Regions from separate parts of the Paenibacillus sp. PSB04 genome, predicted to be linked through region 1. Evidence: predicted binding sites of a transcription regulator. Region 1 holds the regulator's gene; the other holds the start of a gene.
What was found. Region 1 encodes LexA, which represses DNA repair genes until DNA is damaged. Its sites were predicted from a motif close to CGAACATATGTTCG; they were not measured.
Positions count from the first base shown of each region.

Region 2: a site for LexA is predicted at 9,339-9,352, ahead of K2F33_RS17675 (YhjD family protein). Genes of this name have one in related genera too.

Region 1 covers NZ_CP081301.1:4,219,605-4,236,062, forward strand. Annotated here, with positions in the region: gene K2F33_RS19580 (methionine gamma-lyase family protein) at 1-473, shown strand, start outside; gene K2F33_RS19585 (MerR family transcriptional regulator) at 561-974, shown strand; gene glnA (type I glutamate--ammonia ligase) at 1,008-2,336, shown strand; gene K2F33_RS19595 (sporulation protein YjcZ) at 2,491-2,616, shown strand; gene K2F33_RS19600 (DUF1259 domain-containing protein) at 2,703-3,086, opposite strand; gene catA (type A chloramphenicol O-acetyltransferase) at 3,307-3,957, shown strand; gene K2F33_RS19610 (extracellular solute-binding protein) at 4,185-5,537, shown strand; gene K2F33_RS19615 (carbohydrate ABC transporter permease) at 5,673-6,563, shown strand; gene K2F33_RS19620 (carbohydrate ABC transporter permease) at 6,579-7,457, shown strand; gene K2F33_RS19625 (sensor histidine kinase) at 7,525-9,354, shown strand; gene K2F33_RS19630 (response regulator transcription factor) at 9,329-10,519, shown strand; gene lexA (transcriptional repressor LexA) at 10,615-11,241, opposite strand; gene K2F33_RS19640 (LysM peptidoglycan-binding domain-containing protein) at 11,481-11,861, shown strand; gene K2F33_RS19645 (DUF896 domain-containing protein) at 11,963-12,145, shown strand; gene K2F33_RS19650 (hypothetical protein) at 12,383-12,898, shown strand; gene K2F33_RS19655 (HAD family hydrolase) at 12,938-13,732, shown strand; gene K2F33_RS19660 (FixH family protein) at 13,961-14,374, shown strand; gene K2F33_RS19665 (1,2-dihydroxy-3-keto-5-methylthiopentene dioxygenase) at 14,464-15,003, opposite strand; gene metH (methionine synthase) at 15,209-16,458, shown strand, end outside.
Region 2 covers NZ_CP081301.1:3,827,081-3,843,538, forward strand. Annotated here, with positions in the region: gene K2F33_RS17645 (hypothetical protein) at 697-2,931, shown strand; gene K2F33_RS17650 (HEAT repeat domain-containing protein) at 2,968-4,161, shown strand; gene K2F33_RS17655 (glycosyltransferase family 2 protein) at 4,205-5,572, shown strand; gene K2F33_RS17660 (response regulator) at 5,622-6,428, shown strand; gene K2F33_RS17665 (nucleotide sugar dehydrogenase) at 6,498-7,859, shown strand; gene K2F33_RS17670 (hypothetical protein) at 7,876-8,790, shown strand; gene K2F33_RS17675 (YhjD family protein) at 8,925-9,308, opposite strand; gene K2F33_RS17680 (Crp/Fnr family transcriptional regulator) at 9,530-10,027, shown strand; gene hmpA (NO-inducible flavohemoprotein) at 10,314-11,516, opposite strand; gene K2F33_RS17690 (YitT family protein) at 12,171-12,875, shown strand; gene K2F33_RS17695 (DUF2188 domain-containing protein) at 13,028-13,492, opposite strand; gene K2F33_RS17700 (lipid II flippase family protein) at 13,621-14,412, shown strand; gene msrA (peptide-methionine (S)-S-oxide reductase MsrA) at 14,543-15,508, opposite strand; gene K2F33_RS17710 (TVP38/TMEM64 family protein) at 15,593-16,207, opposite strand.

The sequences.
Region 1 (16,458 bases):
GCATCGGCGGTGAGGTGGGAGCGATGCTGGGAGCGACCCGGGGGATTTACCAGGGACTCTTCCTGGCGCCAACGCTTGTGGGACAAGCGGTCAAGGGCAGCATTTTCGCAGCCGCGATGTTTGAGCAGGCGGGGTTCGAGAGCAAGCCGGCATGGAACGAGAAGCGCACCGACCTGATCCAGGCCATTTCCTTTACCGGACCGGATCATTTGATCGCTTTCGTTCAGGGGATCCAGCGCGCAGCAGCGGTCGACAGCCACGTCGTACCCGAGCCGTGGGACATGCCCGGCTACGAGCATCCGGTCATTATGGCGGCCGGGACGTTCATTCAAGGGGGAAGCCTGGAGCTGTCTGCAGACGCGCCGATCCGGGAGCCTTATATCGGATACATGCAGGGCGGACTCACCTATTCACACGTCAAATATGGCGTAATGATGGCGTTACAGACGATGAAAAATCGAAAATTATTGTAAGTTTATCTGACACGTTATTGACGTGTGATATCATGAAATGTACAATGGAACATGAGAAATAGTTCATGTGGAAGGTTGAGATGAGTCATGGGTGATGAAATTCGCAGAAACATGGCATTATTCCCGATAGGTATCGTCATGAAGCTGACCGATTTGTCCGCGCGGCAGATCCGGTATTACGAACAGCACAATTTGATCGTGCCTGCGCGCACCTCCGGCAACCAGCGGTTGTTCTCGTTTAACGATGTGGAGAGATTGCTGGAGATTAAGGCGCTCATTGAGAAGGGCGTCAACATCGCGGGAATCAAGCAGGTCATGAATCCTGTGTCCAAAGAGTCTGAGGAAGCCACTGTCCTTAATGCCGACACCGAGGTAAAGCGCAGAGAACTGTCGGAATCTCAGCTGCACCGATTGCTGAAGCAGCAGCTGGTATCTGGTAAGAGACCGGGTCAGGTCTCATTGATTCAAGGCGAGCTGTCCCGGTTTTTTAATAAAAAATAACAGGAATCACATGTGAGAAAGGGAGAGGATATCGTGAGTTATACTAAAGAGGATATTCTGCGTATTGCGGAGGAAGAGAACGTCCGTTTTATCCGTCTTCAATTCACGGACTTGCTGGGAACGATCAAAAATGTGGAGATTCCCGTCAGCCAGCTGAAGAAGGCGCTCGACAATAAAATGATGTTCGATGGATCTTCTATCGAAGGTTATGTGCGCATCGAGGAATCCGATATGTACCTGTATCCGGATTTGGACACTTGGGTCATTTTCCCTTGGGTGACGGAAGACCGCGTTGCGCGTCTCATCTGTGACATTTATATGCCGGATGGCACTCCGTTTGCCGGAGACCCTCGCGGTATTCTGAAACGCAACCTGAAAGAAGCGGAAGCGATGGGCTACACGTCCATGAACGTAGGTCCGGAGCCGGAATTTTTCCTGTTCAAGACCGACGAGAAAGGCAATCCGACGACGGAACTGAACGACCAGGGCGGATATTTTGACCTGGCCCCGACAGACCTCGGCGAGAACTGCCGCCGCGAGATCGTATTGACACTGGAAGAAATGGGATTTGAAATCGAGGCTTCCCACCACGAAGTGGCGCCGGGACAGCACGAGATCGACTTTAAATACGAGAACGCCGTGAAGGCAGCGGACCAGATCCAAACGTTCAAACTGGTCGTTAAAACGATTGCCCGTCAGCATGGTCTGCATGCGACCTTTATGCCGAAGCCGCTGTTCGGCGTGAACGGTTCCGGTATGCACTGCCACCAGTCGCTGTTCAAAGGCAACGAGAACGCCTTCTACGACGAGTCCGACGAGCTGGGCCTGAGCGCCACCGCCCGCTATTACATGGCAGGCGTGCTGAAGCATGCCCGCGCCATGGCAGCCATCACGAACCCGACGGTCAACTCTTACAAGCGCCTCGTTCCAGGTTATGAAGCTCCGTGCTACGTGGCTTGGTCCGGCAGCAACCGCAGCCCGATGATCCGGATTCCGGCTTCCCGCGGTTTGAGCACACGCGTCGAAGTTCGTAACCCGGATCCTGCAGCGAACCCGTACCTGGCGCTTGCCGTTATGCTGAGAGCCGGCCTTGACGGCATCAGCAACGAGCTGAAGCTGCCGGCACCGATCGACCGCAACATCTACGTGATGTCCGAAGAAGAGCGCATTGAAGAAGGCATCCCAAGCCTGCCGGCCGACCTGAAAGAAGCCCTCGGCGAACTCATCCGCGACGAAGTCATCATCGACGCGCTCGGCGAGCATGCCCTGGCTCACTTCTACGAACTGAAGGAAATCGAATGGGATATGTACAGAACACAAGTTCATCAATGGGAACGCGATCAATACATCACGCTGTACTAAGAGTGGACAACCCCTGCACCTGACCGGTGCGGGGGATTTTTTTGAGGCTGACAGGCCGCTGCCCAATCTCACTGTTCTTACCATTTAGCCTATACCTCTTTATGCTTTTCGCCATATGAATATGGTGTACCTTATAAATCAAGGAGGTTATCACATGAGCGATGGCGTTGGAGGCGTTGGAGTAGGATACGGTTATGGTGGTTTGTGGGGCGGAGGCGTAGGAGCAATCCTGGTCCTCTTCATCCTGCTGGTCATCATCACAAAAGCCTTTATTTACTAAAATAAAGGCTTCTGAAAGCCCGTTGGCATCTGCCGGCGGGCTTTTCTTGTCGTGACCGGCATCATCCTTTCAGCGATGCACACAGATCACTTTTTCAGCACATGTAAAGCCGCTCTTAATTTTCTGGCAAACGTAACGGGGTTCTCGACTGTTTCCAAATGAAGGTACATCAGTCTCGGCTTTTCAAAGAGCCAGTGATTGTGGATGGCGGTCACTTTAAAACCCTCCTTGCGGGCGGCACTGGTAAAGCGCTGGACTTCCGACTGAAGCAGCGTGATTTCCGCTGTGTTGAGCGTTGTGCCGTTTTTCAAAGATTGAATCGTGATTTCGTGTTCGGTTTCATAGTTTCTGCCGAGAATTTTGGCATTCAGCTTTCTCTCGATCATGATGGAGCAGCTTTTTCCGTCCGATGTGCCTTTGCCCCCGAGAATGGCGGCCAACCGGTCGCACAGCGATTTGGAGATGTTCATAAGCGGATTTCTCCTTTCCTCTCTCGTTGCTCTAACTTATGCAATAGAGCGGTTAAAAGGTAAAGCAGGAGTCTATAACTCTATAAAATTGTTTTGTTGTCCTGCGAAATTGGATACAATGGCATAGTAACCAATCCTGCATATGGAGTGAGTGTCGTGGTGAAATCCGTTGATTTACCCTCCTAAAATCGCGAAATACACATTTTAGGAGGGTTCATACATGAAATTTATTCCGATCCAAGACGGGCAGTGGGACAGACAGCCTTATTTTGACCACTATTTCAAACAGAACCGGTGCACCTTCAGCATGACAGCCAACATCGAAATCACCTTGCTGCTGGGCGAGCTGAAAAAGAGGGGGATGAAGCTGTACCCCGCCTTTTTGTACATGCTGTCCAGAATCGTAAATGCGCATGTGGAGTTTCGGATGGATATTCGGGAGGAGAAGGTTGGCTACTGGGAGCAGATGAGTCCGTGTTATACAATTTTTCATCCGGAAAACCATACCTTCTCCGCGATCTGGACGGAGTACAGCAGCAGCTGCCGGAGCTTTATGGAACTTTACCGGGAGGATCAGCTCCGTTATGGGGAGAGTATGGGGCTGTTTACGAAAAAAGACATGCCGCCTCATACCTTCTCCGTATCCATGATTCCATGGGTCAGTTTTACCGGCTTTAACCTGAATCTGGATCATGGCGGAAGCTACCTGCTGCCGATCATCACAGGGGGCAAGTATTTTCGGGAAGGGAAGCACGTTCTGCTTCCGGTTTCGCTGCAGGTGCATCATGCCGTCTGTGACGGGTATCATGCCGGGATGTTCCTGCAAGAGCTGCAGCAGCTCGCCGACACCTGCACCGATTGGATGGATTGAGGGATGTACACGCTATAAATGAGGATGAAAGGATTCTCAGGGGACCCTTACAGGGTTCCTTTTTTTGTCGATTGTTCAGCAATGCCTCGTTTATAATATTGCATTGTCTGGGGCAATCATTTAAGGGGACCTTTAGAAATTAAACCTATTTCCTGAATTTCTCACCTCCCTTTTCGAGTCGAATCGCGGCATAATGAACCCATACCAAACAAAAAGGGGATAACAAGATGGCAAAGATGTCGAAATTATTAAGCATCGTGCTTACAGGCACCTTGGCGCTTAGTCTTACGGCTTGTGGAAGCGGTAACAAGGAGGATTCTGGCAGCAGCGCATCGGGCGCGGCCGGATCCAACAGCAGCACATCCGACACATCGAAGGATAAGAACATTACGATTACTTTCCAAAACATCTATCCGGACCCGACGGATCCGAAGAACAAGATCATGAACAAGATTGTGGACCAGTATGAGAAGGATCATCCGAATATCAAAATCGAACTGGATTCGCTCAACACTGACCAGCAGAAGCTGAAGCTGAAAACGCAGGCGGCCTCCAAGGAAATTCCGGACATTACGGTCGTGAACCCGGCGGCGCAAATGCAGCCTTTTGTCGATGCCAAGCTGCTGGCTCCGCTTGATGATATGCTGGCCGAGAACGGTCTGAAGGACACGTTCCAGGACGGGCTGCTGGACTGGTACAGCTTTGACGGCAGCACGTATGCGGTACCGGACGGCAACAACATCGGCGTGGTGTACTACAATAAAGAACTGTTTGAAAAGGGCGGCGTGAAGGTTCCAAGCACGTTTGAGGAAATGGTCGACGTCGTCAAAACGCTGAAATCCAAAGGCATCCAGCCAATGGCCATCGGCGAGAAAGACACCTGGACGGGTTCGTTCCTGTTCATGAACATGCTGCTCCGCACGAACAACGGCCCTGGATTCCTGAAGGACGTTCTCGACAAGAAAAAGACATTTGAAGATCCAGCCTTCGTAGAGGCGGTAGACGCGTTCCAGAACCTCGTGCAGGCTGGAGCTTTCCAGGAAGGTGCAACATCCTTCGACTACAATGCCGGCGAGAACCTGTTCAAAACCGGTAAAGCAGCGATGTACTACATGGGAACGTGGGCAACGGGCGGCATTGAATCGTCATCCGTTAACGGCAAAGTCGGCGTCTTCAAATTCCCGACGATCGGCGGCAAGGGCAACCCGGACGAATTCATGCTGGCACCAGGCAGTGGTTTCGCTATTGCAGCGGACAGCAAGCATCTTGCCGAAACGAAGGAGTTCCTCAACTACTTCATGCTGAACTTCCCGAAAGAAGCCTTTGAAGCTAAAGGCGCGGTCGGGATCGGCCAGAAAGTGGACGGCGACTTCAAGGCTGCAGGATATTCCGACATGGCGATGGACGTGCTGAACATGTTCAAGGATGTCAAAGGCGGAGACCTGGCGTTTGACAACACGATGAATCCGGGCACGGCCCAGGTTCACCTCTCCAGCATTCAAAACCTGTTCGCCCAGAAGAAAAATTCGGCGGACGTGGCCAAAGAGCATCAAGCCGGGTTCGAAGATAACAATCAATAATCAACGGATACAAATCCAGCTTTTTATAGAGAGAACAGGTATTTAAACATGAAGGGGACGCATTTTCGGATGCCGTTCCCTTCAATTCCCATGAGGAATATTGCAGCCAAGAAGGAGAAGGAGGAGAGGTAAGTCGTGAACGTGCTGAAGGTCTCCCGCTGGACGATTGCCGCGTTTGTGCTTCCTTGCTTAATCATCTATATCGGTATTGTGTTTGTTCCCATCCTCGTATCCATGTACAGCGGTATGCTGGACTGGAACGGGATCGGCGAATCGACGTTCGTGGGTCTGGCCAATTTCAAAAAGCTGCTGTTCCACGACTCGGTATTTTGGCCGTCGGTGCGGAGAACGTTGATGTTTGCGGTGTTCTCCATGGCCGAGATTCCGATCGCACTGCTTGTAGCCATACTGCTGAAGCGTTACGTGCGAAAACCGAATTTTTTGGTTTCCAGTTACTTTTTACCGGTCATCTTGTCCGTCGTCGTCGTCGGCCAGCTGTGGAAAACGATCTATAACCCGGCTTCGATGGGCGGTATGCTGAATCAAATCCTGGATGCAGTGGGACTGCATTCCTGGGGTAAAGCCTGGCTCACCGATCCTTCGGTCGCCATGTATTCGCTGTATTTCGTCGCCCTGTGGCAGTACCTGGGTTACCACACCCTCATTCAATTTACAGGCATCTCGAATGTCCCGGACGATGTGTACGAAGCGGCCCGTATCGACGGTGCCGAAGGCTTTAAAGCGGATTGGCACATTACGTTTCCGCTGATTGTCCCGATTTTCAAAATTTCCATCGTGCTGGCCTTCATCGGCTCGCTTCAGGCTTTCGACATGATCATGGTCATGACGGGCGGCGGACCGGCGCATGCTACGGACGTCATTTCCACGCACATGTACAATATGTCGTTCACGTCCATGAAATACGGTTACGGCAGCTCGATCGCCGCATTCCTGGTGGTGCTCTGTCTGGCCGCCACATTCTGCATCAACTTCATTTTCAACAAACTGGAGAAACGATACTCGTAAAGGAGGAAACCGCCAATGAACACAAGCACAGCCGTCGCTTTGAAGAAGCAGGTGGCCGTAACCAGACGCAAACGGTTTTCCGTTACGAAGGCCATCGTGTTTCTGGTGCTTGGCATTCTGTTTGTAACCCAGGTGTATCCACTGTTGTGGCTGCTCCTGTATTCCTTGAAATCCAATGAAGAAATTTTGTCGGGCAGCTTCTTTGCCCTTCCGCATTCGCCGCAGTGGGCCAATTACAGCGCTGCGCTGGAGGGCAACTATTTCCGCTATTTGTTGAACAGCATCTTTGTCACATCCGTGACGATGATTGCGGTCATTATTCTCAGCTCCCTGTGCGCCTATGCGATCAGCCGTTTCCGGTGGCGCTTTGGCGGGGCGGTCATGGTCGTATTCTTGATCGGAATGATGATCCCGATGCAGGCGACGCTGCTGCCGCTCATGATCATTTTCAAAAACATGCATATTCTGAATACGCATCTGTCGATCATTTTGCCGTATGTGGCATTTTCCATGCCGATCGCCATCTTTATTCTTAGCGGGTTCATGAAAACCATTCCGCATGAAATCGAAGAATCCGCGGTGGTGGACGGAGCGGGGATCGGACGCATATTCTCGAGCATCATCCTGCCGATTTCGGTTCCGCCGGTAATGACGGTGTGTATCCTGACATTCATCAACATCTGGAACGAATATATTTTGGCTGCGACGTTTATCTCATCGGAAAAGCTGAAAACACTGCCGTTCGGCGTCAACAGCTTCGTCAGCCAATACTCGGTCAACTACGGGGCCATCGGCGCATTTCTTGTGCTGGGCGCGCTCCCGGTCATCATTATCTACTTCCTGCTCGCCGACAAGATCACCCAGGGTATGGTAGCAGGTGCAGTAAAAGGTTAGTAGGGCAAAGACGGTTTCTGTGATAGAATGACAAATGGATGACCGGATACGAAAGGGGAATGTATCTGTGGGGCGACATTTTCGTTCGATTCACAGCCGTCTTTTTCTGCTGTTTCTATGCTGCATGACCGGCATATTGATATTGATCAGCGTCGTGTATTATTACCGCACCATTTCCATTATTCATACCAAGGTGAATGATATCGCCGAGAAGAACATTTCGCAGACCGCCGGACTGTTCAACTCGCTGCTTCAAGGCTACAACAGTCTCTCCAAGTCGCTCAACAGCAACTACGAGCTGACCCGGCTGCTTCAAGAGACCCATGTAAAAGAGACCGTCGCCATCGAAAACGAACGAACGATTACGAATATTATCGGGGCGGCTTACTATTCAAGGAACGATATTACAGGCATCCATATTCTGACCGACAGGGGCAAAGTGTACAGCTATGAGCGCCAGTTCGCCGGGGTCATCGACAACAATTACGCCCAGACGTCCTGGTACAACGAGCTGAACGCCTCGTCGGGCAATATGGTCTGGCTCGGGATGATGCCGGGTTCGCCGATCAACACGCTGCAGCAGAAAGAGAACGTCTTTGTGTTCGGCCGGAAGCTGTACGATCTGAACACGCACAAGCAGCTTGGCATCATGGTCATCGAAGCGAATCCTTCGTCCATCATGGAGGCGATGTCCAATGTGACGATCAGCCCGGGCAGCCGCGTGTACCTGATCGATCAGAACAACAACATCATCGCTTCGACCGGTAAAAAAGGGACGGAGGCGCCGGACTTTGCCAGCATTCCGAAGCCAGGTGCCGAGGACGGTATTCTGGTGGATGACAGCTCAAGCCAGCTGGTGGTCGCTGCCAATACGCCCATGGCGGGCTGGACGATCTACGGTTTTACCCCGAAGCACGACATTCAGGCGGAAGTGAACCAGACGACCCAATACCTCGTTATCGTTCTAATCGTGCTGATTATCGTCTCCACGGTTCTGGCCACGCTGGTATCGCGCAACATTGCTTCCCCGCTGAAGCTGCTGATCCGGGAAATGAAAAAGGTGGAGATGGGCAATTTCAGCGGTTCGGTTAATGTCGACTCGTTTGACGAAATCAACAGCCTGGTGTCTTCCTTCAACCGGATGGTGCACCGGATGGATGAGCTGATTGAGACGATCAAGGTCACGACCGTCAGCGAGAAAAACGCGCAGCTGCAGGCGCTGCAGTCCCAGGTGAATCCGCATTTTTTGTACAACACGCTGGACATGATTTACTGGATGCTGGATGAAAAAGGGAATGAACGCCTCAGCAGGGTCATTCTGTCACTGTCGCAAATGTTCCGTTACAGCAGCAACTGGGAAGAGGCTTCCCGGACGACGCTGCGTCAGGAATTGGAACAGATCCGGCATTATTTGACGATTATCGAGAACCGGCTGAAGGATAGGCTTGCACCGAAGATCGATGTGGATCCACAGTGGATGGACGTCACGCTGCCGAAAATGACGATTCAGCCGATTATTGAAAACGCTGTAAAATATGGACTGGAGCCGCTGGATCGGCAGGGCATGCTGCTCGTTACGGCGGAGCAGGTCATGGACGATCTCCATGTCGTCGTTCGGGATAACGGGAAGGGAATGAACGAAGACACGCTGATGCAGGTCAGAAGCTTGCTGGAGGGCGGCAACCGCACGTCGCCCAAAGCGGAGGACAGAGACGGCCCCGTGCTTCGCCGTGGCATCGGTTTGAGCAATGTGCATGAGCGGATCCGAATGATGTTCGGCAGTCCGTACGGTTTATACTTGGACAGTCAAGAAGGGGAAGGAACGACGGTAACCATCCGTTTACCAATCCGGCACCAAGGAGGAATGGAAGATGAACATTTTAGTCGTGGACGATGAGCATGTGATCCGTGACGGAATTAAGCGCACCATCCACCGGGCCTATCCGCAGCATTATGTTCACCTGGCGGCGAATCCGGAGGAAGCGGTTCAGCAGCTGCGCAAACACCGGATTGATCTGGTGCTGACCGATATCCTCATGCCGGGAATGACGGGCCTTGAATTGATGCAGCTGTGCCAAGGCAGTTATCCGCATATCAAATGGGTCATCATTTCGGCTTATTCCGAGTTTTCCTACGCCCAGGAAGCCGTCAAGCTTGGGGCTAAGGACTATATGCTCAAGCCGATCGGGAAAGAGCTGCTGCTCTCCATGATTTCCGGACTTGCTCAGGAGATGGATCGGGAGAATGAAATCGTGCGCGAGGCGGAGCTGCTGAAGTCTAACCTGAAGTATTTGCGTGAGGCTGTGTTTCAGCGCTGGGCGAGCGGACTCGATACTGGGCGCCTTGACGTCGCGTCTATAATTGAGAGCTACCCCGCATTCCAACTGGTAATGGTTAAGATGGAGAGCGACGCGCCGGTGCATCTGGAGCATTTTATTATTGAAAATGTGCTTGGTGAGCTGATTGAAGCGCACGGCTGCGGATTTGTGACAAGCATGGACGAAACGAGCCTGATCGGCCTCGTCTCACTGGGGGAAGAGGGAGGCATGAAACGTCTGACGGATGAGCTGCGCGCTAACTTGAAACGATGCGTCAAGGTGCCTTTCCAGATTCAGTCGACGGGACTTATCACAGACATTCACCGGGTGCCGGAGGAAGTGCGGCGGATGCGCCAGGAATCGGCATCGCTGGAGTACGAATACAACAACCCGGGCGGTAACCGAGCGATCGAGGTTGCGGTGCAGTACATCAAAGCACACTATCATACGGATCTGTCCCTGGAAAAGGTAGCTTCGGTCGTGTTCCTGAATCCGGTCTATTTCAGCCAGCTGTTTAAGCAGAAGACAGGAAGCGGCTTCAAGGAATACGTCACCAATCTGCGGATCGAACAAGCCTGCAAGCTGCTGCTGCAAACGCATTTGAAGCTGGCCGACATTTCGGACAAAGTCGGATATGTGGACGTCAAGCATTTTACCCAGGTGTTCCGCAAAAAAACGGGAAAAACCCCGACGGAGTACCGTCTGGAGCAAACGGCGGATTCCCGTGAGGTGTGTCCCACCTGAATCATCCTGCCTTGATCCCAACGCCGAAAAGAGCCCTTGACCTTCCTGAGTAAGGAAGAGCAAGGGCTCTATTGCTGCTTGTCCAGCATCATCTGCTAGTGAATATCGCGGAACAGCCCGACGACTTTACCCAGAATGGTGACATGGTTCAGACGCAAAGGTTCGTAAGCCGGGTTCTCCGGTTGAAGCCGGATATGGTCCTTCTCCTTGTAAAACGTCTTCACGGTTGCTTCATCCTCATCCGTCATGGCAACGACGATGTCCCCGTTATCGGCTGTCTGCTGCTGTCTCACGATGACGTAGTCACCGTTATGAATGCCCGCCTCGATCATACTGTCCCCAACGACGGAAAGCATAAATACTTTCTCATCTCCAACATAGTGCTGTGGCAGAGGGAAGTAATCTTCAATGTTCTCCGTTGCCGTGATCGGCACCCCAGCTGTGACCTTGCCTACTACGGGAACTCTGGCGATCGTATGCGTGAACAGATTGCTGCTCTCGGATTCTTCTTGTCCCAACAGTTCGATGGCACGAGGCTTCGTAGGGTCTCTGCGGATCAAGCCTTTCTTCTCCAGTCGGTCCAAATGGCCGTGTACGGTCGAGCTGGAAGCCAACCCTACCGCCTCACCGATCTCTCGGACGGACGGAGGATAACCCTTGGCGCGGACTTCATTTCTGATAAATTCCAATATCGCTTGCTGCCGGCTAGATATCTTTGACATTCCCCATCAACCCCATTTAGTAACGTTTGGTAAAATTATAACATAGAACTGCCGTTCGTACAAACATAAGTTCTAAATGATTTTGCTTTGATGGAGCGGGATTTTCGCGGCTTCTGAATGAAGGAAGCCCGCCTCTAAAAACATAGGAACAATTGTTCGAAAAAAGTATTGAACAAAACAAATGTTCGTGTTATATTGTTCTCATGAAACAAGAACAAACGTTTGGAGGCGTAATATTTATGCTGAAACACACTACATACCAAAGTATTTATAATAACCCATCCGTTAACCCATCCATCAATGAAGCTATAGCATCTCCTTGGTTGAAGAAACTCCAGTCCTTCGTGCCTGGCCCTGCCTTGATCAAACTGATCCTGGCGGCCCTGATTATTTTGGTGGGATGCACAGGTGTCGTTCGCGTATTCGCGGGAACCTCGGATGATGTTCGGTTAGAGAAAAATGTCATCGTTCAGCAAGGCGATACGCTGTGGGGAATCGCTTCTGCCCATAAGCCGGAAGACATGGATATCCGCGCATACATTATGGCGGTGAAGAAGTATAACGATTTAACCAGCAGCGAAATTCAAGCCGGAGAAGTATTGGCACTCCCACAATATTAATAGAAGATAAATGATCAAGAGCTTGGAAAGGTGTGAACCTTGACAAGCTCTTTTTATCATGGCAAAGTTAGGTATGACTTGAATATTGGAGGAGTAATTGTATGGATATCGACAGCGTTGTAGAGAGAATTAATGAGCTTGCGCGCAAGCAAAAGGAATCCGGTTTAACCGAAGAGGAAATCGAAGAACGGGCCAAGCTTCGTGAGAGATACCTTCAGAATGTCCGCAGAAATTTCAGACAGCAGCTGGACTCGATTGAATGGGTGGATGAAGAGAAGAAATAACACCCGCTGCTGGTTTAGACTCATACATTCGATTATGGTATAGACTGACTCAAGGTTTTGTATGGCTCACTACCGAGAACAGAATGCTTCTATGTAAGCGCACCAAGTTTTCCTTCATTTGCTTTCTATTATATAGAATGTGAAACTACAGGAATAATTGCTGTAAGCAGTATTGGGCCGTTATATATGAGGAAGTAAATAACTATATAGCCGAAAGCATTTTGAGGAGGTTCGTGAATGGCCCGTTCATGGGAAAGACAGGTAAGAAAAAACTCAGCGCAGCTGAACAAGCAGAGAAAGAAAGAGGGAAAGCCATCCATCTATAGCACGGGAGGTCCATCGGCTGACATTTATAAAGGAAGAAACTATGTGCTTCCGATTACGATGGTCGCTCTGGCCGCGGTTTACTTCCTGCTCGGAATGCTCGGACAGGAGGGTACGGCGGGAAACAGCGGCATGACCTGGATCATTATGGCCATGTACGTGTTCCTGGGCTTGATGATCTTTTTGCGCAGGCCTTTCCTGCGCGTGGAGAAAAACGCCGTATCGACGATCAAGTTCAACCGGGATCGGCGACTGACCGCAGACAATATCGCCAAGATCAAGCTGGCCAAAGGCTCTGTCGTGATTGAGCCGAAGGGCAAAGGCGGCAACTGGGTGTTCACGCGCCTGATCAACCGCTACGATACCGATGCCATAGGGGAACGTCTGGAGCGTTTTGCGCAGACCCATAATATCCCTTTGGAAAAATAAACAAATATAAGAGATAGCAGATGGAGAGGATGGAAGAGGATGCCGGTACAAGCTGTTTTTTTCGATTTGGACGATACGCTGTTGTGGGATGAGCGCAGCGTGAAGGAATCCTTTGAAGCGGTATGCGAGACGGCCGCCATGGCGAAGGGCATTGACGCCAAGGAGCTGGAGGAAGCGGTCCGCAATGAGGCAAGGGCGTTATATCAATCCTATGACACGTTTGCCTTTACCCAAATGATTGGAATTAACCCGTTTGAAGGACTGTGGGCCAACTTCAGCGCAGGCGAACAACCTGAATTTCGCAGACTTGAGGAGCTCGCTCCAGGCTACCGCAAGGAATCATGGCGGCGTGGTCTGCTGAAGCTTGGGGTTGACGATGAACAGCTGGCCGGAGAATTGGCCGAGCAATTTGCCGCCGAGCGCCGCTCCCGCCCCCATGTATATGAAGAGACCTTCCAAGTGCTGGACGAATTGAAAGGAAACAAGAAGCTGCTTCTTCTGACGAACGGCTGTCCCGCGCTCCAGCAGGAGAAGATCGCCGGCGTTCCTGAGCTTGCTCCATATTTTGACGAGATCGTCATTTCCGGTACATACGGCAAAGGCAAACCGGATCCGACCATCTTCGAACATGCGCTTTCATTACTTGGATTAACACCGGAACAGACGCTCATGGTCGGCGACAAGCAGACAACCGACATCAAAGGCGGAAATAGTGCCGGACTGACCACAGTATGGATCAACCGCAACGGAAAAGTAAAAGATCCGTCCATTGAGCCTGATTACGAAATCAAGCATCTGTCTGAACTGCATCGCATCATCGCCGAACGTTCTTGAGTCGGTCTTATATGCTAGCCTGCCCAGAGGGGAATCCTTCGTCCGGCAGGCTTTTATTATACCTTGTGTATATGAATGCCCCGCTTGCTGAGCAAGCTTGACCCTTTCCGGTCAATTTGTTCCATTTTGTTAACAGATGGATGGTTTGGGTGAGGCGATAATTATGTATAATGATGAAGAATATGGACAAACAGCTTACATAGATAGACGTATAGGGAGTGACTTCGCTTGAGAAAGTACGGTTTTGTTGCTCTGCTGCTGCTGGCGGTATGGAGCATAGCAGGCTGCGGCAGCGGCGGCGGTGGTCATGCGGGCATGGACATGAGCGAGAGCATGATGGATCCGGTGCAGGTGGATCTTAGCTGGACGCCCGAGCAGGCCAAGGTAGGTAACCAAGTTACCATCGAGGTGAACGTAACGCAAAAGGATAAACCAGTCGATAAGGCCGATGAGGTTATGATTGAAATCTCGAAGGAAGGCGACAGCAGCAGCCATGAAAAGGTGGCCGCCCAGAATGCAGGCGGAGGGAAGTATACGCTCGATAAAACCTTCGATCAGGCGGGCACCTACAGCATCACGTCCCATGTTACGGTAGGACCACAGCATACGATGCCGACGAAAAAGCTGACCGTGACGGAATAATCAGCATCATGATTCGTTTGATAACGACAAGCAACCCCGTTCTTCCTGGCGAAGGCGGGGGTTGCTGCGTATATCGCTATATTTATGGATTAGGACTGAAAGCTTGGGTCCTGAACCGGATGGGCGACCCAGCCGTTTTCCTCGATAAAGAGGCGGACGGCGATAATTTTACGGTTGTCCATCAGCGTAAAGAAGTGGTTTGTATTTTCCGGAACGGAGATGACATCACCGGCTTCGAGCTCGACATTGAAGTAGCCGATGTCGCCTGCGCCCTTGATTACGAATATTCCTTTGCCGCCCACGATCGCCCGGATTTCGTCTTCCGTGTGGGTATGAACCTCTTCGAACTTATTCAGCAGGTCTTCCAGGTTCGGCGTAGCGTCGGACAGCGTGATGACGTCCCAGATCTTGTAGCCGCGGCGGGCGGCCAGATCACGGATCTCCTCATCGTAGGTGTCCAGGATTTGCTTTTTCTGCTCGTCGTTCAGTTGAAAATTGGTTTGAAGCTCCAGAGGCAGCTTGGAAGCATCCCATTTTTCATAAAGAACGTTTTGATTGTTGAGGAACTCACGAACATTATCGTCGCCGGTAATCCGTTCGTTCGTATTGCGAATCACGATTTCAGCCATCTCTAAACCCTCTTTTCCACTTGGATTAATTCATATTATAACGAACGATACTTTTGTTGTCGATTATATATTACACGAAAATCAGGAGCAAAACCCTGCCTTAAGGCATTTCTTGCACTTTTCTAATAAGGGCTATTCTGATAAACTAAGATTTAACGTTTGGCAGGGGGGACATACAGTGAACAGACCTGACTTGAAGGAATTAATGAAAGAACGAATATTGATATTGGACGGTGCCATGGGTACCATGATCCAGCAGGTCGACCTTGGCCCTCAGGATTTTGGTGGAGAAGAGCTGGAAGGCTGTAATGAAATGCTGGTCATTACCCGTCCCGATGTGATCGAACAGATCCACGAGAAGTATCTGGAAGCCGGGGCGGATCTCATAGAGACGAATACGTTCGGCGCTACCTCGGTCGTATTGTCTGAATACGATATTCCCGAGAAGGCGCGGGAGATTAATCTGCTTGCTGCGGAAATTGCCCGCAGAGCGGCGGATAAATTCAGCACGCCGGACAAGCCTAGGTACGTAATCGGCGCGATCGGACCGACGACGAAGACGCTGTCGGTGACCGGGGGCGTAACTTTTGAAGAGCTCGTGAGCAGCTATGAGGAGCAGGCGGTTGCCCTGATCGAGGGCAAAGTCGACGCCCTGTTGCTTGAAACGAGCCAGGATACACTGAATGTTAAGGCCGGCAGCATCGGAATCCGGAATGCCTTTGCAAGCACTGGGATCACGCTGCCGATTATGATTTCCGGTACGATCGAGCCGATGGGGACGACCCTGGCCGGGCAGAACATTGAAGCGTTCTACATTTCACTGGAGCACCTGAATCCGATTTCGGTCGGCCTTAACTGTGCGACAGGTCCGGAATTTATGCGCGATCACATCCGTTCGCTCGCCTCCATGGCCAAAACGGCGGTCAGCTGCTATCCGAATGCCGGCCTTCCGGATGAGAACGGGCATTACCATGAATCTCCGGAGTCTCTGGCCCGGAAGATGGAAGACTTTGCGGAGCAGGGCTGGCTCAATATTGCCGGCGGCTGCTGCGGAACGACTCCGGATCATATTCGGGCACTGAACGAGGTCATGAAGGGTTACCAGCCTCGTCAAATGGAAGGGAGCCATCCGCCGGCGCTGTCCGGAATTGAGCCCGTGTACATTGAGTCGGACAACCGGCCATATATGGTGGGAGAGCGGACCAACGTGCTCGGCTCCCGCAAATTCAAGCGCCTGATCGTGGAAGGGAAGTACGAGGAAGCTTCGGAGATCGCCCGGGCCCAGGTCAAAAACGGAGCGCACGTCATCGACGTCTGCGTGCAGGATCCGGACCGGGATGAAGCGGAGGATATCAAACAGTTCCTGGAGCTGGTGGTGAAAAAGGTCAAAGTGCCGCTCATGATCGACACGACCGATCCGAAGGTCATCGACCTTGCGCTCAAATATTCTCAGGG
Region 2 (16,458 bases), 390 kb from region 1:
AACGCCCAGGAACGGAATGGGGCCTGTTTCCTATTTTGGAAATCCGGGGGATCATACGTTTTGCAATTCGGCGGGAAAAAGGCCGCCAATGGTAAATTTCAACAAATTGCGATTTTAAAAAAAGCCCCCATATCGATTGATTTTTGAAAAACCTGCCCGATGATCCTAGTCAAAAAGGAGCGGGGGAACGGGGAGGAAGGACCACAAAAATGACCGAAAAGTCTGGTAATTGAAATCCAGTAAATGGAATGATTTGGTGAAAAAAAGACAGGAGGTCCTACCCGGGACCACGTTCTCATTTTTGTAATGTGACATAAATTGGCAAACGTTGATGTGACGCGGTTTTTCGCTGTCGCTTTATCGGACTATGGTATCAATTTTGTAATCTTTATGGATAAAGCTGTTAAATAGACCACAACTTTAGCAATCTTGAGGCGTATAAATGTCCAGTTAACCTGTCGCCTCAAGGCTTGGTTTACGTTTCTTTGTTATTCGTAACGGGGCCGGTTGACAGGGGATGGCAGGGCTCTATGGTCCGCACGAGGGAGTGGCGGGCTAGGTCGACGGGGTGGGAAATTTCCAACTACTAGCCTAGTTTACAGATCGGGGCCGAATAGTTAAAAATTAGATTTAGGCGAAGGCCAAGCCCCGGACCGATGAGGCAAAAATCGAAAACGAGGTGGGAACGAAGAGGCGATGATCAGACGTAAAACACTATTTATTTGGATCACGGCGGCTGCGGTTCTCATAGCCGGAGGCGGGGCGGCGGGACTGATGTTGAAGAACCCGACGGCTGCGGCCTACAAAGATCCGGACGGTACGAGATTTACGTTTAAAACCCAGGGGGACCGTTTCCTGAAGTACGAGAAGGACGGGACATGGAAAGAGATATTCGTTAAAGGCGTTAATCTTGGCGCCACGGTACCGGGACATTTTCCGGGGGAGCTGCCGGCGACCGAGGAAGATTATCTGCGCTGGTTTAAAGAAATTGACGACATGGGCGCTAACGTCATACGGGTCTATACGATTCACCAGCCCGTATTCTATCAGGCTCTCGTCAAGTACAACAAAGACAAGGGGGACGACCCTCTGTATTTTATGCAGGGGATCTGGTCGCCTGAAGAACAGCTGATCGAGCAGCAGGACGCCTATTCGGGGGATATTACGAAACAGTTCAAAGAGGAAATCAAGAAAGCGGTGGCCGCGGTATACGGCGATGTCACGATCCCGCAGAAGCAGGGTGCGGCAAGCGGGGAGTACAAGGCGAATGCCGGCAAGTACTTGATGGCATGGCATCTTGGAACCGAATGGGACCCGGGTATGGTCAAAAATACGAACAAGGTGCACAGCGACGTGAAGGCCTATCAGGGCAAGTATTTTTCGGGTACAAAAGACGCGGCTCCGTTCGAAAACTGGCTGGCCAGCTTGCTTGACTATACGGCCGAGCAGGAGGAGCATTACGGTTGGGAGCATCCCGTGACTTTCACCAACTGGGTCACGACCGATGTGCTCAGCCACCCTGGCGAACCGCTGTTCGAGGAAGACATGGCGAGCGTTGATGCCCGGCATGTTCAGCCTACCGGCTGGAAAGGCGGTTATTTTGCGGCCTATCACGTCTATCCGTATTACCCGGACTTTTTCCGGACGGATTCGACGCTCCAGACGATCAAGGACGACCAGGGGAACTACAATACCTACAAAGCTTATCTCCGTCAGCTAAAGGCCAAGTATAAGGACATGCCGCTGATGGTCACGGAGTACGGTGTTCCTTCTTCTGTCGGCGTGTCGCATTTTGGCGCCGGAGGGCGCGACCAAGGCGGCCATAACGAACAGGAACAGGGAGTGATCGATGCATCCCTGACCAAAGACATTCACGACGAAGGCTACGCTGGCGCCATCCTGTTCATGTGGCAGGACGAATGGTTCAAGAAAACCTGGAACACGATGCCGATGGAGCTGCCTGAAGACCGGAGGTCCTATTGGATCAATGTTCTGACCAATGAGAAAATGTTCGGCCTGCTCGGCATGCTGCCGGGCAAGGAGAAGCTGATTACGATTGACGGCAATCTCACCGACTGGGACAGGCTCCCGGAAGGGGAAGTACAGCACTGGCAGGGCAAGATCCCGGGAGTCCAGGATATGAAAATTACGCATGATGAGGGCTACCTGTACATCGGCATGAAGCTGGATCATCCATTTGATCCCGCCAAGTCGAAGCTCTACATCGGTGCCGACACGATCACAGGCGGCAACCAGCCGTCCGCGAAGCAGCTTCCCGGGAGGAAGCTGGAAGGCGGGGCGCCCGAGACGCTGATCGAAATCGGCAAGGACGAGGAGTCCCAGGTGGAAATCGCGGCCGATTATGATTTTCACCAGCGGCTGTACGGCAAAGACGGTTATTGGATGCTGCCCGAGGCCGAGGCAGGAAACACGGCGCCGTTCCATCCGTGGAAGCTGGCGATCAGCCTGCTCATGAATCCGCCGGATACGCGCTTTTCGCATCCGTTCATCGACAAGACGATTGGTACGCTGAAAAGAGGGACGACGGACCGCAGCAAGGAGACGTTCGACTCGCTGACTTCTTGGCAGTACAGCGGTGATTCGATAGAGATGCGAATCCCGTGGATGCTGCTGGGCTTCTCGGATCCGAGCTCCCTTCAGGTCATCGACTACGGTCCGCTGAAGGAACGGAGTTACTTCGGCACGACCACAACCGACGGGATACGGCTTATTCCGTGGATCGTCCAGCGTGACGGAAGCGGCGTGTCCTGGCCCGGAGGAGACCAGAAGACGCTGAACGTGCAAAGCCTGCCGCTGTATACCTGGAAGCAGTGGGACACGGTGCAGTACAGTGAACAGTTGAAGCAGAGCTATTACATCATGAAGGATGCTTTTACGAAAATTTCCGGCCCTAAAGAGAAAAAGGAGTAGGAGAATTGACTTTCTAAAAAGGAGGAACCTGCTAACATGTTTCATTTAACCGTTGCCTATATTTTCATCTATGTGTGCCTCGGCTTGATTGCCCTAGGGATTCTACTGTTGTTCCAGATGAAAATATCGCATAACCGGGAACAGCGGAACCGTGAAGCGTATGCGAAGAAGCATCATGACTACTTTGTGTACGTTCAAGCCAATCTGCAGGACAATGTCGAATTGAGGCTTCCGCCCGGCAAGCTGAAGAAGCTTGAGAAGAGAGTGATTCAAGATAAATTCATCGAGTGGATCGAGCAGTTTAAGGGGGATTACCGTTCCAAGCTGATCGAGCTGTGCCGTGAGGCCGGCTTTGTGGAGGAGGACCTGAAAGCACTCCGCAGCATCCGGTACGGCCGGAGGCTGGAGGCGGCCTACCGTTTGGGAGGCATGCGCGCACCGGAGGCGGTGCCGATGCTGCAGAACATCCTGCAAAAACGCAAATACAGCTCGCTGTCGATCGTTCTGGCCCGCTCTATTGCGAAAGCGGCGGATAACAGCGAGGATCTGCTCCAGATGCTGCGCGCCCTCTTGTCTCACGGCAAGCCGATCCATAACCTGGCGGCGGATATTATGCTGGAGACGGGGCTCGATTCGAGTGCGATTTTGCTCAAGCTGCTGAACGACTCCGATTCCGCGCTGGTCAAGGTGGGACTGGTGGCCATGTGGGGACAGGCTGTACCGGAAGTCATGCCGGTTCTGGGACGTTTGGTCGGTGCGGAAGAGAAGGACGTTCGCGCCGAAGCGGTCAAGCTGTATCTCACTACAAATCCAGCGCTCAAGGACGATACGATCGCCCAGCTGATGAGCGACCGAAGCTGGGAGGTCCGGGCCGAGGCGGCGAGAGCGCTTGGCCAGCTGCACGCCGCAGGCAGCATTCCGCTGCTGACCGATGCGCTCCGCGACTCCAGCTGGAAGGTGCGCTATAACAGCGCCGAGAGCTTGGCGGAGCTGGGAGAAGCCGGCTTTGAGGCCCTGTGCCAGGCCGCGCTGACCGGCGCCGGCATCCAGCGCGAGGCTGCGCTGCACCGGATCGAGCTGGTGATGGAAAAGGAGCGCGAGCACAGCGCGATCGAACAAATGGTGGCTTACAACAAGAAACGGCTTCTGTACGACCGTTATTTCGGCGTGAAGCAGCCGGCCAAACGGGTTGGCGGGGTAGCCGCTGTAGGAGGGGATTACTCTGCTTAGAGACATACTAATGTATTACGGCATGGTCGCCGTGTATTACGTCATGATCGTTAACATTTTGTACTTTACCATTATGATCCTATCGTACCGGAATATCGGGACCATCTACCGGAGGTCCAAATATTCCAATTACAATACGCTGTCCGGCTCCGAGCTGGTGCCGCCGGTATCGCTGCTGGTGCCGGCCTTCAATGAGGAGCTGACCATCAGCGAGAACGTCAACTGCCTGCTGACGCTCAACTATCCGACCTACGAGGTCATCGTCATTAACGACGGGTCCAGCGACAATACGGTGGATGTGCTCATCAAGGAGTTCCGGCTCAAGAAAATGCCGAATCCGGAGTTCCGGGGGACGATCGACACGCAGGAGATTCGAGGCGTTTATCATAATCCCGATTATCCCTCCCTGTTTGTAATAGATAAGGAAAACGGCGGCAAGGCCGACTCACTGAATGCCGGTATCAACTTGTCGCATTATCCGCTGATCTCTTCCATCGACGCGGACTCGCTGCTGGAGAAGGACGCCCTGATCCGCATGGCCCGCATGTACATGGAGAATCCGGAGGAAATGGTGGCGATCGGCGGCGACGTGCGTATTGCCAACGGCTGTCTGATCGAGAACGGTGCGGTGCAGAAAGTGTCGCTGCCGCGCAAGATCTGGCCGATGTTCCAGTCCATCGAGTATATGAAAGCCTTCCTGGGCGGACGGATCGGCTGGAGCCACATGAACGGCCTGATCATTGTCTCGGGCGCGTTCGGCCTGTTCCGCAAGGACTATGTCATTGCTGTCGGCGGGTACCGCGGCGGTTATCCGGGAGAAGACATGAACATCATCATCAAGCTTCACCGGTACATGCTCAGCCATAAAATCCCGTACAAGGTAGCTTTTTGCCCTGAAGCGGTCTGCTGGACACAGGCACCGGATACGTACAAGATTATCTCCAACCAGCGCAAGCGCTGGGGGCGGGGAAATCTGAAGAACATGATCGAGAACCGCGGAATGCTGTTCAATCCGAAGTACAAGGTCATGGGTATGATCACGATGCCTTACAACGTCCTGTTTGAAACGTTAAACCCTTATTTTAGAATCACGGGCCTATTGGCTCTGGTAGGATATACGCTGCTGGACATGACTCACTGGCGCATTCTATTGACTTTCTTCCTTCTGAACTTCCTGAGCGGCTATCTGCTCAGCGTCGGTGCCATCATCCTGGAGGAAATCGCCTTCCGGCGATACAAGAAATTGTCCGATCTGTGGAAAATGCTGCTGTTCTCCGCGCTGAAGTTTTTCGGTTACCATCAGCTCGGCGTGCTGTGGCGCGTCCAAGGACATATCCAGTATCTCCAGAACAACAATTCCTGGGGAACGATGACCCGGCAAAGCTGGAGTGAAGAAAGCAAAACGGCCTGATGGGCCCCGATTCAAAGATTTATACATTTGAGAGAGGTGGGAGTGGATTATGCCGCAAACCGTAACTTTACAGAGAGAACAGACGACCGATGTGTACCACCATCTGGGAGAACGTTTGAAGGAAACGTCGCCGGACACTTGCGGAATCATGTTTCTGTACAGCAGTGCGAACCCTCCGCAGCTGGAAGAGCGGGTTCGGGAGATTTTGCAGCATGGTTCCGGGCTCGACTATGAGGTGCTGAAGGATGCGCAAACCCGGACGCTGGCGATTCTGCTGCCGGGACTTACGCTGGATGCGGCCCATTACCAGGCGCTGCTTCTGAAGCAGCAGCTGCAGGAGACGGTGAAGGATGCCGATCCGCGGATTACGCTGACCGTATTCCCGGGGCAGGTCGAACCTACGCCTGGCGTTCTCAAACAGATGGCCGAGTCTACAAAGCTCAGCACATCGTCCGATATTCATATATTTACGAAAGAGGAGGCCGCGGAAGAGGCCGGAAGAATTTTGATCGTCGACAATGACGCCACCGTCCGCGAGTTTCTCCAGATTCGTCTGAAAATGCAGGGCTACGAGACGCTGGCCGCTCATGACGGCACGTCCGCCCTGGAACTGATCGAGAAATGGGAGCCGGATCTGGTGCTGACGGAGCTCAACCTTTACGGGATTGACGGGCTTCCGTTCATTCACCAAATCCAGCAGCTGCCGGTCGACAACACGCCGAAAATCGTCGTGCTGACCGAACAGCGCGTGGAGCAAACCATCAGCCAGTGCTTTAAACACGGAGTAGACGACTATGTGACCAAGCCTTTCTCTCCGGTAGAGCTGGATGCCCGTATACACCGGTGCTTTCACTAAATCATCCGCTTTTCTTGAGCGTTACTTAGCAGCAGACCAAAACTTACATCTAATGGAGGTTGAGTGCTTGTGAATCACGAATATGAGCAGTTGTTGGAAGGAATTAAAACCAAAAAGGCCGTATTGGGCGTAGTAGGACTGGGATACGTAGGACTTCCGCTGGCCGTGGAAATGGTCAAGCAGGGCTTTACCGTAATCGGTATCGACGTGGATCCCGCGAAAATCGATAAAATCTATCAGGGCGAATCCTATATCACCGACATCTCTTCCGAAGACTTGGCCGCGGTCGTGGCTAGCGGACGCTTCAAGCCGACGACGGACTACAGCATGATCGCCGTCATCGACGCGCTCAGCATTTGCGTGCCGACACCGCTCAGCGAAAACCAGGATCCGGATACGTCCTACATTACGAGCGTTGTGGATCAAATCAAGCTGCACATGAAAAAAGGCATGCTGATTACCCTGGAAAGCACGACTTACCCGGGTACGACCGAAGAGCTGATCCAGACGGAAATCGAAGCGCTCGGCTACAAGGTGGGCGAAGACTTCTTCCTCTGCTTCTCTCCGGAGCGGGTGGACCCTTCCAATGTGCGCTTTAACACCTTCAATACGCCAAAAGTTATCGGCGGTACGACCGAGGCCTGCCTTGAGCTGGGGACGGCGCTCTACTCTCAGTATGTACAGACGGTGGTGCCCGTCACTTCGCCGAAAGTGGCCGAAATGTCCAAGCTGCTGGAAAACACGTTCCGCAGTGTAAACATCGCCTTCATCAACGAAATGGCCATGATGTGCGACCGCATGGGCATCGATATTTGGGAAGTCATCGACGCAGCGGCAACCAAGCCGTTCGGCTTTATGCCGTTCTATCCGGGTCCTGGCATCGGCGGACACTGCATCCCGCTCGATCCGATGTACCTGTCGTGGAAGGCGAAGGGCTTCCGCTTCTACAGCAAGTTTATCGAGCTGGCACAGTCGACCAACGACAACATGCCGTATTACGTTATCGGCAAGACGTCGACGATTCTGAACGAATACGCGAAGTCTATCAAGAAATCGTCGATTCTCATCCTCGGCATGGCTTACAAGCCGGACATCAGCGACCTGCGCGAATCTCCGGGGCTTGAAGTCTACGAGCTGTTCAAAGAGAACGGCGCGAACGTGGAATACTACGATCCGTACGCTGTCAGCTTCCGCGACAAACACGGCGAGACCGTGCACAGCGTAGCCTACGATCCGGCGCAGTTTAAAAAATACGACTGCATGGTGCTGATCACCAATCACAGCGGACTCGACTACGGCGAAATCGCGGCGATGGGCGTGCCGATCATCGATACGCGCAATGCATTCAAAAACTACACCCTGCCTCATATTTATAAAATCGGACATTCGGTGCAGCACGTGGAAGAGCCGGATGTGGCGTTAATCGTATAATAAAGGAGGGGATGGTTTGGGAGAGCTGCTCAAAAAAGCGAAAATCCCGGTGATCATAGTCATCTGCGGCTTGCTGCTCCTGCCTCTCCTGTTAAAATCGTCATCCATGGAAGATCAAAAAGCGACCTGGCTGTGGGATACCGAGCTGATCAAGGATCCCGGCAAAATTATAGCATTCTGCAGGGAGCAGAACGTAGGCACGATCTTCCTTCAGGTTCAGAAAAAGGTTAGCGATGAGGACTACCGCCGCTTTATTGCGGCAGCCTATGAGGAAGGCATTGCCGTGCACGCGCTGGACGGGCAGCCCGATTGGGCCTATGAACGCCAGAGCAGGGAGGCGGATCAATTTCTGCAGTGGGTGTTTGATTATAATGCAAAAGCAGCCCCAAGCGAGAAGTTTACCGGCATCCAGCTGGATGTGGAGCCCTATCAGTTAAGACGCTGGCAGAGGGATCAGGACGGCGTAGTCCGCGAATGGAGCAGCAATGTGGAAAAATGGGTAGCCCAGGGCAAGGAGAAGGGCCTGTACATGAGTGCGGCCGTTCCCTTCTGGCTGGGCAACGTTAAGGATGCCAACGGCAGCGGGAATCTGAGCCGGTGGATGATCAGCCAGTTTGATGCCGTCGCCGTCATGTCGTACCGGGACAGTGGACGGAAGATTTACGATGTGGCCCGCGAGCAGTTGGATGAAGCGGACCAGCTCGGTAAATCGGTATGGATCGGCATGGAGCTGGGCGACACCGAGGAAGGTTCGCACATCACGTTTTTTGGCAAGGCCGTGCCTGTGATGGAGGAAGAGATGAAGTCTGTGAACAGTCTGGGCGACAGCCATCCTTCCTTTGCCGGACTGGCGGTACACCATTATGAAATTTGGCAGGACAAAATCGCTTCAGCGGCTTCGGACGAGAAGCCCGAGAAGTCCAATCAGTAAATGGAATCAGGCGTGCGAAGAGGGAAACCATTCGCACGCTTTTTTTCGTGGATGGAGAGCAGCCTCGGCACCGCACAAGGTTGAACGCACATCGCACACCGATATAAAAGGCCCCGCTTGCCGGGGGCTTCGTTTCAGGCATCCGGCATCCGGATGCCGAGATAACGGCTGAGCACGAGCCCCGATTCCGCCTGCACGTACGTCCAGAGCATGGCGAACCGCCGCTGGTATCCGCGGCATAGATACGACGCCTCAATGCCCTTGGCGGTCCGGGTTTCCTCGTAGACCCGAATACCTCGGGCCTTCATCTCGCGGCGGATCGACGTCAGGCTCGCCATAATCTGATCCTGGATGGACGACAGGGCGCGGATATACAGCTGTGCCATCTTCAGCGGGACCGTGCCGATCAGGCGAACGTCCTGCTCCAGCGCATCAAGCAAAACCACGTGCAGCAGGTAGGCTTTGACCAGACGGCCGTCTTCTTCCGAGGGGGCCGGAGGGGAGAGGGATGCTTTCATGAGGCATGGCACTTCCTTACTAACAGTATAGGAACATACGTTCTAATTATACTCATGTTAAGGCAAAAGTATTCGGGAAGGCAATAACGAATTTATGGAAGCGCACAGAGTTTCGGTCCGGACGGGTGGATTTGGTATAATAAAGAGAAGCGTAGCTTCGCAGAAGCGGCATTGAACAAAAGAAACTTGGAATCGCGGAACTTTAGGTTGGAGGAAAAATCATGTTTTTGAACAAAGGAGAAATTTTATTCAGACAGGGGGACAGCGGGGAGTTTTTATACCATATCAAGAGCGGTTTGTTCAAGGTAACACGGCTCCACAAAAACGGGAACAGCGTTCTGTTTAACGTGCTTTATCCGGGGGAAACGGTGCCTCACCATTCGTTGATCACCCCGAAGGATACCCACGGTACGGCAACGGCCCTGATGCGCAGCGAAGTCGAGAAAATTCCGGCAGAGGAGTGGTACCGCGAGCTCCGTGAGCACCCGGAGAAGGCGCTTGAAATCGCCCTTTTGCTGCAGGAAAAGGTGCGCTTTATGCAGCAGCGGATCGACCACTTAACCGTCGGAACTCCGGCCGAGAGGCTGGCGCTGCTGACCGATTGGCTGGACAGCTACGCCCACGGTATCCACTTTACCGAGCTGCTGACCCAGGAGGAGATCGGCCAGCTGATCGGGGTACGCAGGGAAACGATCAACCGGCTGCTTCGAGGGCATTAACATAGCGCCATCCACCCATCCGCCATACGCAAACGGTCCGGTAAACAAACAAAAGGGCTGCCCATTCAGGTTCTCTGAACCTGGGGCAGCCCTTTTGTGCATTTTAGTAGATCGTATTGGCCGGTTTGGAAATCGCATAGGCTAACTCAGTGCATTGCATTTGCTAAATCAGCGCATCGCATTGACCAATCCGTGCGTTGCATTGGCTTCAAATGACACCGTAGTCCGATAGGCGGGTTATCCCGCGAGCTGACAAGCTAACCGAGCTTGGCCCGCCGCCGATACGTTAGTCGAGCTGGCCTGCCGGGCCGAAAAATTCGTAATGGATCCGCTCTGCGGGGATTCCCAGCTCCTTAAGGGCGCTGTAGACGGTGCGCATGAACGGAACCGGACCGCAGAAGTAAAAATCAGCGTTTGGATCGACGATTTGCTGCAGCCATGCAGCGTCGATATATCCGGTTTTATGGCAGCTGTCGCCTTCAAGCGGTGTCTCATAGCAGAGGTAGGAGGACATTTGCGGATGCGCGCCTTCAAGGTCGGCGATATGCTCCTTCATCGCATGATGGCTTCCGTTTATCGCGGCGTGAACATAAGTGACTTTACGGGCCGGCTGTTCTTTCAGCAGCGTCTCCAGCATGCTGACCATTGGCGTCAGGCCGACCCCGCCGCTGATCAGCACGACGGGAATGTCTTGGGTCTGATCCAGCGTAAACGTGCCTGCCGGTGCACTGATTTCAAGGACGGTGCCTTCTTGGGCATGCTCGTGCAGATAGTTGGAGACGACGCCTGCCGGTTTACCCGGCGCGGCATCTTCGCGGCGCACCGAAATCCGGTAGGAAGAACCGCCCGGCGCAGTGGACAAGCTGTAGTGGCGGATCTGCGTATACGGCTGGCCTTCAGGCTGAACGCGGACCGTGATGTATTGTCCCGGTAAATAAGAGGCGATCGGTCCGCCGTCTTGCGGTTTTAAATAGAAGGAAGTGATCACTTCGCTCTCCTTCACTCTCCGTTCCACGACGAATGGGCGGAAACCGGACCAGCCTCCCGGTGCGGCTTCAGCTTCCCGGTACATTTCCGCTTCCACGCTGATAAATGCGTTTGCAATGACGCCGTAAGCCTCTTTCCAGGCTTCAAGAATTTCCGGTGTGGCCGCGTCGCCAAGAACTTCCTTGATGGCCCCAAGCAAATACTGCCCGACGATCGGGTAATGCTCCGGCTTGATTTGCAGCGCCCGGTGCTTCTGCCCGATCTGCTTGACGGCTGGAATAATATCCTCGAGATGATCGATATGCGCGGCTGCGGCATAGACGGCGCCCGCCAAGGCGGCCGACTGCCGTCCTTGACGCTGGTTGGCATGGTTGAATATGTTCAGAAGCTCCGGATGATCCTTGAAGAGATTGTTATAAAAGACGGATGTAATGGACTGTCCGTGTACTTCCAGTACCGGAACGGTCGATTTGATCGTATCAATGGTTTGTTGGCTCAGCATAAAGGGTTCCTTCTTTCAACGTAATATTTAACGATTTCATACGTTAAGTATAGAAAAGCCGACCACCCTTTATTGTGATTTCAGTCACATAAAAAATTGACATTGTGTGAACTTGAATTTACGTTCTGAAGACATGATCCGACGGAATAGGGCATAGGATATGACACGGTATCACGGTATCATTCCTGAAATCTGGATGACAGCGCCTGCGGCATAGAAGCCCTTCTTTTAGATATAAGAAAAGGTATAAGTTTCGGAGACTGGTTTCCTTATATCGCAACCAAAACTATCATATAAACGCGGTCCGGCTTCTTGGAATGCACGACGATAGACGTTTCTAACGCATTCTCCTCAGCAAGCTGTTTAGCAGGCAGTGCAACTGTGGTATAATAAGTATAGAAGTTATCAAACAAAAGAAAGGATCAGGATACCATGTGTCCCCGAAGGAACATTCCCCAAAGGACGATTTGGAAACGTTATGATCTCTCTTACACTTAGCTTCCATCGTAGAGAACAAGCGCCCGGATATTGGGTTGTGACAAACTTCTCGCGAAAGAAGGAAGCTTAAGATGCGAAGGACTCGGTCCTACAGGTTTCTTCCCGCGGAAGTTAGTCGCGTCCCTGACCAACTAACTACGATGAGGGGTAACCTGTATGAGGAAGAAAGACCATGTAATTTCAACGCTTCGACCAATCGCTATTATGATGTTAGGTACTTTTTTGCTGGCTTTTACGTATTATCACATTAATTTTCAGAATCATCTGTCCGAGGGCGGCTTCGTTGGCCTGTCGCTGCTCGGCAAGTACGCATTCGGATTTGACCCGGCAGTGACCGTGCTGATCCTGGATATTCCGGTGATCCTCGTTGCGCTGCTGCTGAATGGACGCAAATTTATTGTGAACACGCTTGTGGCGACCGTTTCGTTTTCCGTTTTTTACGATCTGATGGAACGCTACTCTGCGCTTGACATCAATCTTCACGGCAACCTGCTGCTTGCAGCGCTGCTGTCAGGCGTCTTGTCCGGCTTTGCAACCGGACTGGTACTGCGGTTCGGAGGAGCGACAGGCGGCGACGATATCGTGTCACTGCTGCTCAGCCGTCTCACCGGCCTTAAAGTCGGCACCGTATTTATTCTGCTCGATGCGGCCGTCCTGCTCGTATCCTTGTTCTACCTGCCTCTGCAGGAAACGTTGTTTACGATTTTGGCCGTGAGTATTGCAGGGAAAATGATTACGTATACGGTCTCGTTTCGTGCGCATCGTACCTCGCCGGCAGCGGGAAATGCAGCACCTAAGATGACCGCGGGTCAGGTACAGCCTGCAGCCAAACCCGTTCACAAAGTTCGGAGTGTCCACTGATAGATAACCGCCTGGTTCCTGAGGGAATCAGGCGGTTTGCTGTTTATGGCAGGTATGGCAGGGCGGGCGGGCACCGTAAGGAGCCTCCCCGCGAAGACATACCACGAATCGCTCGATTTTGCCGTCTTGCGTGAACGCTGGTATGAACAGCATCACGAATAACTTCGATTGCTCTCGATTTTGCCGTCTTTGCCGTGAACGATGGCATGGACATCGTGTTTCGAGGCGTAGTCTTCCGCTTCGTCCATGGCTTCCTTCTTCGATCCAAAAGTCGACAAGGGCTTGTCTTTGCCTTCCACCTTGAGCGCCCATCCGTCCTCATGGGTGACGACATGGACGTCGGCATCGCCGCCCCGGCCGCTGCGGGAACGGGAAGTCTTGCCTGCGTGCTCGTTCCGCTCGTCATCCGAACGGCCGGATGCATGCTTCGATTGCCCTTCCTCACCGGCAGGGTGGTCCTCATTCCACTTTTCCGCCTGAGCGGTGCCGATGGCAATGGCGCGCCCTTCCTCATAGCCTTCCTCGAGCAGCGCATTGGCGATTTCGACCGCCTTATTCCGCACCCGGGGCTCCAAGTTTTTCATGGATACTGGGTAATCATGCTTATTCCAAGGCATTGTCAATCCCTCCAAACCAGTTCTCGTTTACCCCTATATTACCCGGCGCCGCGCGAATCAAACGATGTTCATCCGCCCGATATGCATTATAATGGAAAAGATTGAGAATAAAGGAGTGAGGAAGCGTGATGATGCAGATGCTGCTGGTACTGCTCTTGACGGGGATCATCCATACCGTGGACAGCCTTTCCTATGCTCTGCGGCTCGGCGGGCTGCGCAGCCGGCGGATTACGCTGGCCCTGTCCTTGTCGGGGCTGCTTGTGATCGTGTCGAGGACTTCCAACATGGCGCAGGGGCCGATGGTCGGCAGCATGGTGGACAAGGCGCTGGCGTCGGCCTCCTTTCATTTGGAGTCGAGGCTGCATTGGATCATCGCCGCCGCCACAGCCGGTACAGCCGCAGCCATGCTGCTGTTTCCGAGCGTGGTGCGGATTTGCTCGCGGCTGGTCGTCCATTTGGAAGCTGCCGGTTCCATCCCGCAAATGGTAAGGCAGCTGACTGCCGGGCGAAAATGGAAGAACGGGGCGGCGTACGTCAAGCTGCCGAATCTCCAGATGCTGCGCAGCCTTTTTCAAGGCCGCCTGCCCAGACGCCTGATGGCGATCAATATGGCCGTCACGGCCATTTATACCGTCGGCGTGCTGTCCGCGCTGTATGCCGCCTATCTATGGCCGGCTTCCCGGCTGGCGGCATCGACCTCCTCCGGTCTGATCAACGGGGTGGCGACAATTCTGCTGACGCTGCTCGTCGACCCGCGGATCGCCCTGCTGTCGGACCGGACATTGCGGGGAGAGTCGCGTCTGGGGCGGATGAATCAGGTGCTCGGCCTGATGCTCGTGTCCCGCTGCGCGGGGACGATCGCGGCCCAACTGCTGCTCGTTCCCTGCGCGTTCTGGATCGGCTGGCTTATTTCCGGCTGACCTAATGCAGCCGGAAATAAGGAACGCGCATGAAAAAGAGGGTAAGGCTGCAAGCCTTACCCTCTTTTTGTATAAAGAACGAACCCCAGCGCCTATCGCTTGCTGGTATCGCATAGAACAGCAGTACCGTTTATTCAAACAGCACTTTATATTCGGAATATCCTTCCTTATCCAGGTCTTCCTTCGGAATAAAGCGAAGCGCCGCGGAGTTGATGCAGTAGCGGAGGCCGTTCGGCCCCGGCCCATCGTCAAATACATGGCCAAGATGCGAATCCGAGCCTTTGCTGCGCACTTCGGTCCGTACCATCATATGGCTCAGGTCCAGCTTCTCTTTAATGTGGTAATCGCGGATCGGCCGGGTAAAGCTCGGCCAGCCGCAGCCCGAATCATATTTGTCCGTGGAGCTGAACAGCGGCTCGCCGGACACGATGTCGACGTAAATGCCGTCGCCGTGATGATCCCAGAACTCGTTTTGGAACGGCCGCTCCGTGGCGTTGTTCTGGGTGACTTCGTATTGAAGCGGCGTCAGGCGCTGTTTCAGTTCTTCCTTGTTTATCTTGGGAGCCCAGTGCTTCTCCAGGAAGTCATCGCGGCCCGATCCTTTCCGGTACCGTTTGTAATGTCCCGGATTTTTCTTGTGGTAGTCCTGATGGTAATCTTCCGCTTCATAGAACGGGCCGGCAGGCAAAATCGGCGTAACGATCGGCTTGTCAAAGCGGCCGCTTCTTTCGAGCGCCTGCTTGGACGCTTCAGCCTTCTCGCGCTGCTCCTCGCTGTGATAGAAAATAGCGGTCTGGTAGGAAGAGCCGCGATCGTAGAACTGCCCACCTGCATCGGTTGGATCGATCTGCTGCCAGAACAGCTCGAGCAGCTTTTCATAAGGAAAAATGTCCGGGTTGAACGTAATCTGCACCGCCTCCACATGCCCCGTCGTTTCAGAGCATACTTCCTCGTAAGTCGGGTTCGGCTTATGGCCGCCGGTATACCCGGACACGATGCTGACGATGCCCGGCAGCTCCTCAAACGGGGTTACCATGCACCAAAAGCATCCACCCGCAAAAGTGGCTTTATGTTCAACTGGCTGTACGTCGCTCATGATATCACTCCGTTTCTTTCAAATCGTAAGTAAGGTGTACAACTCCATTATAATCCATCCGCGCAAGGGAACCAAGGAGCCCGGTTATTTCGGTCTCGTGCGGGAGAGGCGGCGGTACATTACCGCGATCAGTCCGAGCAAGAGGACATAAGCGGAGGCCGCAGCGGCGGAGATCCACGGGTGCGCAGACAGATTGCCGCCCAGGTAGGCATACAGCAGGATGCCCGGCACTTTGCCGATCCCGGAAGCGGCGGTGTAGCTCCAGAAGGGAAGCGCGGCGGCCCCGGCGAATATATTGACCGCCATCTGCGGAACGATCGGAATAACCCGCGCGGCGGCGATACTGACAAACGGATGCGTTTCAATGAATGCGGTGAAAGTCTGCAGCGGCTTGATCCGTTCCAGATACCTCCTGCCCCGGTCCCGAAACAGGTAGCGGACAAGTCCGTACAGAATCGTGGCCGCCAGCATCGTTCCGATCCAGGAGACGACCGCCGCCCACAGGGTCCCGTAAGCGTAACCGAGCGCTGCGATGACCAGCTTATAGGGAACGACAGGGAACAGGGCGACCAGGGCAGCAATTCCGACTAGCAGAAGGAAGGACGGCCTTTCGCCCAGCGCCTCCATGATCGCGTCCCGGTACAGGAAAGCCCAAACGAGCAGAAGGATGTACAAGAGGGGCAGCAGCCATTTTTTCATGGTGATTTCCTTTCCACTTAGCCTATAATCTCCATCATACCAAAAATTAATGAATAAAAATCATAGTAATTGCCTTAGAGTTTTGCTATAATGGTTCCAACAAGTGAATAGTTCCCAAAGGGGAGTAGCTCATGCAATAAAGTCGTCATTACGGGATCGGTATCCCCGGCTTTATTGGCAACGATTATGTTGTTTTGCGAGACCTTTGCCTGATTTTTCATTAGGTAAAGGTCTTTTTTGGTGGGCAAAAA